3 regions of the Nonomuraea sp. B10E15 genome follow, and region 1 is predicted to be linked to each of the others. Evidence: riboswitches for the same ligand, from Rfam matches in the RefSeq annotation. Region 1 holds a riboswitch; each other region holds the start of a gene.
What was found. A riboswitch is a leader RNA that binds a small molecule or an ion and turns the genes downstream of it on or off. The one in region 1 is predicted to bind cobalamin.
Positions count from the first base shown of each region.

Region 1 (2,255 bases):
CCGCCTCGGCCTCGGGCGTCGGGTAGAAGCCGAGGTCGATGGTGCGGTCGAGGAAGCGCACGGCCGTGCGTACGGTCCGGCGCAGCCGCTCCCAGTCGACACCGCCGTCCGCGAGGCAGGCGGCCAGGTTGACGGAGCCGAGGTTGCACACGGCCGTCTCCGCGTCGCTCGTGACCTCGAGGATCTCGGTGCACAGGTTGGACAGGTGGATGACGTTGCCGGGGCGGCCGGTCTGGTTGGAGGTGCGGTTGGCGGCGTCCTTGAAGGTCATCCAGCCGTTGCCGGTCTGGGCGAGGGTGCGCATCATCCGGCCGTACAGGATCCTGGCGGGGACCTGCCGGACGTGGCGCCCGGCCGCCTCGTACGCGCGGTAGGCGGCGGTGAACTCCTCCCCGTACAGGTCCGTGAGGTCGGGCGTGTCCTTGGGGTCGAACAACGACCAGGGCTCGTCGGCCTCCACGCGGCGCATGAACTCGTCGGGCACCCAGTTGGCCAGGTTGAGGTTGTGGGTGCGGCGGGCGTCCTCACCGGTGTTGTCGCGCAGTTCCAGGAACTCCTCGATGTCGGCATGCCAGGTCTCCAGGTAGACGCAGGCCGCGCCCTTGCGCCGGCCGCCCTGGTTGACCGCCGCCACCGACGCGTCGAGCGTGCGCAGCCAGGGCACGATGCCGTTGGAGTGGCCGTTCGTGCCCCTGATGAGGGAGCCGCGCGAGCGTACGCGGGTCCACGAGATGCCGATGCCGCCGGCGTACTTGGAGAGCCGGGCGACCTGCCCGTAGCGGTCGTAGATGCCCTCCAGCTCGTCGCGCGGCGAGTCGAGCAGGAAGCACGACGACAGCTGCGGCCGGCGCGCGCCCGCGTTGAACAGGGTGGGCGAGCTCGGCAGGTAGGACAGGCTGGACATGAGCGCGTAGAGCTCGGCCGCCTCGGCGACCGACTCCGCCAGCCCGCAGGCCACGCGGAGGAAGAAGTGTTGCGGCCGCTCCAGCACCTTACGGGTCTCGGGATGGCGCAGCAGGTAGCGGTCATAGACCGTGCGCAACCCGAAATACTCGAACCGGCCGTCCGCCTCCGCGCAGATCAGCGCGTCCAGCTCGGCGGCGTGCGCGGCGACGAACTCCGCCAGCCCGTCCTGGATCAGCCCCGCCGCGTGGGTGGCCGCGACCGACTGGGAGAACGAGCCCACCCCGTGCCCGGCCGCCTCGTCGGCGATCTCCTCGGCCAGCAGGCCGGCGGCGATCCGGGAGCTGGCCGGATCGGTGATCACCCGGGCGGCGGCCTCCTCGATGGCCAGGCGGCGGTCAACATCGACGATCTGCGTCACGTGCTCTCTCCTCGCGAGCTCATCCCCGTGAGGGCGCGCGAGAGCACGGCGGCATGGACCCACGGCCGCACCAGCCCCCGGCCCTCCCTCGAGGCCATGGACACTGCTCGCCGGGCGCATGACCCGGCACGTCGCGGGCAGGTCTTCGGGCTCGCGGGCGTGCTCATGGCGCCTACTGGCCGTCGCTTCCCGGATCGCTCCAGTGCATGTGACGGCGGTCGTTCCCGCTCACCGCTGCGGGGCAGCCCCGGAATCGCACCGGGTTCCCTTTCACTCCGCCTCCTGGGAGGCGAACCAGCGACGACCAGGATCCTACATCTAGTGGCGGATCCCGCAACCACCCCTGCATATTGTGGATTTGGTCGTGTCGACCAGCCCGAGGTCCCGCAGCACCTCGCGCGTGCGCCGGACCTCGGAGGCGAGCCACAACTCGAAGTCGTCGCCGGTGAGCGGGATCGAGACCCATCCGGCGGCCCGGCAGGCCGCCTCCCAGCCGGCCGAGCGGGTCACCTCGTCGCACATGCCGACGGCCGACTCGCGGCTCTCTTCCGGCATGTCGTGAGCGCCGAAGGCCGCGATCCAGTCCACGAAATCCACCCGTACGCCGGATTCCAGCAGCGTCGGAACGTCGAGCTCCGGCACCCGCTCGGCCGAGGACACCGCGAGCGCCCTGATCCGGCCGCGCCCGATGATCGTGCGCCACTCCGCGACCCGGCCGGCGGCGGCGACCGCCTTGCCGGACGACAGCGCGGCGACGACCTCGTGGCGGCTGGGGTAGCCGGTGTAGTCGACCTGCCGGGTGTCGGCGCCGAGCCCTTTGGCGATGAGGCCGAACAGCAGGTGGTCGGGATTTCCCTGCGGACCGCCGGCCAGCATCGTCTGCCCGGGCCTGGTGCGCAGGGCGGCGCCGAAGTCGCCGAAGTCCTTGAAG
Region 1 is NZ_JBDPMB010000003.1:174,559-176,813, forward strand. It holds gene ABGB14_RS13750 (ribonucleoside-diphosphate reductase subunit alpha) at 1-1,324, opposite strand, end outside; cobalamin riboswitch at 1,443-1,638, opposite strand; gene ABGB14_RS13755 (tripartite tricarboxylate transporter substrate-binding protein) at 1,643-2,255, opposite strand, start outside.

Region 2 (2,255 bases), on a different contig from region 1:
CCCACCCGGGAGTGCTTGGTGGGGTAGGCCGACAACATCACGACCAGGCGGCGCTCGGCGGGCGGGGTGTGCCGCAGCAGGCCGTGCCGTACGGCGATGCCCGCCACCCGGGCGGCCCGCTCGGCGTCGGCGGCGTAGACGGTGAGCCCGTCCTGGTCGACCTCCTTGAACGAGAACGGCACCGTGATGATCCGCCCGTCGAACTCGGGGATCGCCACCTGGGAGGCGGCGTCGAGCGGCGAGAGCCCGTCGTCGTTCTCCTCCCATGCCTGCTTCGAGGTGGTCAGGCAGAGTCCCTGCAGGATCGGCACGTCCAGCGCGGCGAGCGCGCCGACGTCCCAGGCTTCGTCGTCTCCCCCGGCGCCCGCCGTGGCCGGGCGGGAGCCGCCCGCCGCGAGCACGGTCACCACCAGCGCGTCGGCCGCGCCCAGCGTGGCGAGCAGTTCGGGCTCCGCGGTGCGCAGCGAGGAGCAGTAGACCGGCAGCGCCTGCCCGCCCGCCGCTTCGATGGCCGTGCAGAGCGTCTCGACGAACGCGGTGTTACCGGCCATGTGATGCGCGCGGTAGTACAGCACGCCCACCACCGGTCCGCTTCGGGAGCCGGTGACGCGCTCCAGCCGTCCCCAGGAGGGCGCCGGCGCGGGCGGCGCGAACCCGTGCCCTGTCAGCAGGACGGTGTCCGACACGAACGCGTGCAGCTCGGCCAGGTTCGCCGGTCCGCCATGGGCCAGGTAGGCGTGTGCTTCGGCGCAGACGCCACCGGTGACCGTGGACAGCTCCATCAGCTCGGCGTCCGGGGCCTGCTCCCCGCCGAGGACCACCACCGGGCGCGGCTGCGCCAGCAGCGCGTCCAACCCCGCTTCCCAGGCCCTGCGCCCGCCCAGCAGGCGAACCACGACCAGGTCGACGCCGTCGAGCAGCTCCGGCAGATCCTCGGCCGCCAGCCTGGCGGGGTTGCCCCATCGGTAGGCCGCGCCGCTGGCCCGGGCGCTCAGCAAGTCTGTGTCAGAGGTCGAGAGCAGCAGAACGGTATGGCTGTCGCCAGGCACGGCGCATCCTCCCTCGGGGTCCTCGCCCCGGTCGCGGGTGTCGCGACAGCAGGAGTCTCCTGGCTCCCGGATCAGCGCTCACCCCGGCCTTCCCACCCGTCGCCGGGTAGTGGCCTGTGGTGGGGTTCGCTCCCCGGTCACAGTGGCGGGACCGCGCCGGTTTCGCACCGGCTTCCTCCCTTTGCCATCGCCTACCCGGGAGCCTACGGCAGGAGCCACCCTTGCCAGAAGTGGCGTTACCATCCTCTTCGTGTCCATAGCCGACTTTTCCGGACGGGTGCGCCCTGACGCCTGTCCGGGAGCGCTACAGATGCACGACGCCGCCGACGGCCCCCTGGCCCGCGTCCGCCTGCCCGGCGGCGCCGTCACCGCCGCCCAGCTCCGCGAGATCGCGGCCTGCGCGGACGAGCTCGGTTCCGGCGTGATCGAACTGACCTCGCGGGCGAACGTGCAGGTGCGCGCGCTGCGCTCGGCATCCGCCTTCGCCGGGCGGATCGCGTCCGCGGGCCTGCTGCCGTCCGCCGCGCACGAACGAGTCCGCAACATCGTCGCCTCACCGTTGAGCGGGCGAGGCTCCGGAGGGTTGCTCGACACCCAGCCGATGGTAGATGCCCTCGATCAGGCGCTGTGCGCACGTGCGCGCCTCGCCGAGTTGCCGGGACGGTTCCTGTTCGCGCTGGACGACGGCACGGGAGACGTGACCGGGCTCGGCGCGGACGTCACCTTCACGGCTGCGGGCTCACACCACGGGCGGGTGCTGCTGGCGGGCTCGGACCTCGGGCTCGCCGCGCGCTCGTACGCCGCGATCCCCCTCATGATCGCCGTGGCCGAGGCGTTCCTCGACGAGCGGGCCTCGCACGCGGCATGGAGGATCCGCGAGCTGGAGGACGGCCCCCGGCGGATCGCCGCCCGTCTGACCGGCTCCGCACCCGAGCTGCCCGGCGTCCCGGCCGGATCGCGCGATTCGCCCGCCACCAGGCGCGCCGGACGCATTACCCAGCGGGACGGCCGCATCGCGCTCGAAGCTCTGGTGCCGCTCGGCCGGTTGACGCCTGCCCAGGCTTGGGCGCTCGCGAACGGCGGACCCGTTGTGCGGCTCACTCCCTGGCGAACCGCCGTACTGCTGGACCTGTCCCCCGAGGAAGCGGATCGCGCGGCGAAGACGCTCGAAGAGGCCGGGCTCGTCGTCGACCCGGCGTCGCCATG
Region 2 is NZ_JBDPMB010000019.1:106,531-108,785, forward strand. It holds gene cobN (cobaltochelatase subunit CobN) at 1-998, opposite strand, end outside; cobalamin riboswitch at 1,083-1,271, opposite strand; gene cobG (precorrin-3B synthase) at 1,327-2,255, shown strand, end outside.
Region 2: another riboswitch for cobalamin. It lies ahead of cobN (cobaltochelatase subunit CobN); the one in region 1 lies ahead of ABGB14_RS13750 (ribonucleoside-diphosphate reductase subunit alpha).

Region 3 (2,255 bases), on a different contig from region 1:
GCCCGCTCGCTCATCCAGCCGAACAGCAGGCCGAAGGCCGCCCAGAAGATGAGCTGGGTGCCGATCGAGGCGAGCCTGAACTCCCACAGCAGCGTGCCGGGGAAGCCGTCGGCCACCTCGTCGACCGTTGGCAACAGCGCCCAGGCGGCACCCACGGGGATGAGAAAGCCGATGACCGCCGCCACCCAGCGGGCCCACGGATCCGCGGTGACACGGCGGGCGGTGGCCACCGCGATCGCCGTCGCCGCCAGCCCGACGAGGATCATCACGAGGTAGAGCACCGTACGGCTGTTGATCGTCTCTGGGTCACCTACCGCCGGCGGGTTGGCCGGATACTTCACGAAGGGAACGAGGATGACCGCGACGAAGGCCGTTCCTGCCGCGGCGAGTGCCAGCAGCCCGTCGGAGCGCGGTCCCACCCGTCCGCGCAGGCCGGCGAACACGAGCGCGAACACGCCGCCCACGGCCAGCCCGTACAAGCCGGTGGCGAGGAAGAGCCCGGCCTTCTGCGCCGGCCTGCTGACCTCGGCCTCCTCGCCGTGGTTGTGCCCGGCCTCCTCGGCGGCGGGCGGCTCCGGTACCTCGGCCTGGGCCGCGGCCTCCTCCAGGGCGATCGCCGCATCGACGCGCGGCTCCCCGAAAGCGAAGGCGAATCCGCCCGCGATCAGTCCGGCCAGCAGCCCCACGAGCAGGCCTCTGACCAGGAAAGTGCGTACCATCCCGGCCCCTAGTGACAGGGCACGCCGAGCAGATGCCGCCCGTCGTGCATCAGCTCGTGCAGGAAGGCGCCCGTCTGGGAGACCGCGCCATTGTCCATCAGGACCAGGTAAGCGACGAGCAGCAGCACCGGCACCGCCAGCAGCCAGGGGCGCAGGCGTGGGAAGGGAATAGTGGACGGAGTGGTCAAACCACTCATACGAGCCTCCTCGGGGTGACGCGTCCCATAGCGAGGTCACGGCGGCCAAGCGACCTGGCTCCCGGGATCCACGTCCCGGATACAGTGGCGCGTCCGCACCGGCATCTCACCGGATTTCCCTTGGACAACCGTGAAATCTACCGGAACGTATCCTTTCCTCCCGTTCGCGTCAATGCACTCCAGCGGCCACCGGGCAAGGTGTGCGTATGAGACGATGCCGGACGTAGGCGACGGCGGAACGAGGAAGCCGGTGTGAATCCGGCGCGGTCCCGCCACTGTGATCGGTGAGCGAACCCCACGCAGGCCACTGCCCGTCAGGGTGGGAAGGCCGGGGCGAGCGTCGACCCGAGAGCCAGGAGACTCACGCGGTCGCCTCCTCGAAGAGATTGGGGCGGATCTCCCCAAGAGAGGACGGTGGTCGGCATGCCGCGAGCTCGGCATGACACTTTTCCCGCTGCCTGGCGTGCGGCCCTTCTCCAGCGATCCAGCCCTGTCATGCCGGTCAGGAAAGGTCCCGCCCATGACGAGCCGACGCTCGCTTCCCCTGTCGCTCATGGCGCTCGCCGTGCTGATCATCGGGCCGGTCGCCGGATGCGCCGATGCCCAGCAGGCCGCGCCACCACCGTCTGCCGAGACGTCCGCCGCCGGCTTCCCGGTCACCGTGACGAACTGCGGGGCGACCACCACGTACGAGCGTGCTCCGCAGCGGGCGGTCACGATGAACCAGCACGTCACCGAGATCATGCTGGCCCTCGGGCTGGAGACGTCGATGGCCGGCACGGCATTCCTCGATGACCGGATCCCGCAGGAGTACGAGACCGCCTACAACAGCGTCAAGGTCCTCGCCAAGGAGTACCCCTCGTACGAGTCGCTGCTGTCCGTCGAACCCGACTTCGTCTACGGCGGATTTCAGAGCGCCTTCGACGACAAGGAAGGACGAGGCCGCGCCACCCTGGCCAAGGCCGGTATCGACGCCTACCTCAACCTGGAAGCCTGCCCGTCCGGTCCGGTGACCATGGACCTCCTGGAGGAGGAGATCCGCACAGTCGGCCGGATCTTCGGCGTCAGCGACCGTGCCGAGCAGCGTGTCGCCGAGATGCGCGGCGTCCTGGACGGCGTCGAGACGAAGGTGGGCGAGGTCGAGCCGGTCAAGGTGTTCGTCTACGACAGCGGCGACAAGGCCGCCTTCACCGCCGGCGGCGCCGGAATCGGCAATGACATGATCACCCGGGCCGGCGGCGTCAACCTGTTCGCGGACCTGCCCAAGACGTTCGGTGACGTCTCCTTCGAGCAGGTCGCCGAACGCGCGCCGGAGGTGATCGTGATATACGACTACGGC
Region 3 is NZ_JBDPMB010000019.1:97,191-99,445, reverse strand. It holds gene ABGB14_RS37415 (CbtA family protein) at 1-719, opposite strand, end outside; gene ABGB14_RS37410 (CbtB-domain containing protein) at 728-916, opposite strand; cobalamin riboswitch at 947-1,076, opposite strand; cobalamin riboswitch at 1,154-1,279, shown strand; gene ABGB14_RS37405 (ABC transporter substrate-binding protein) at 1,437-2,255, shown strand, end outside.
Region 3: another riboswitch for cobalamin. It lies ahead of ABGB14_RS37405 (ABC transporter substrate-binding protein); the one in region 1 lies ahead of ABGB14_RS13750 (ribonucleoside-diphosphate reductase subunit alpha).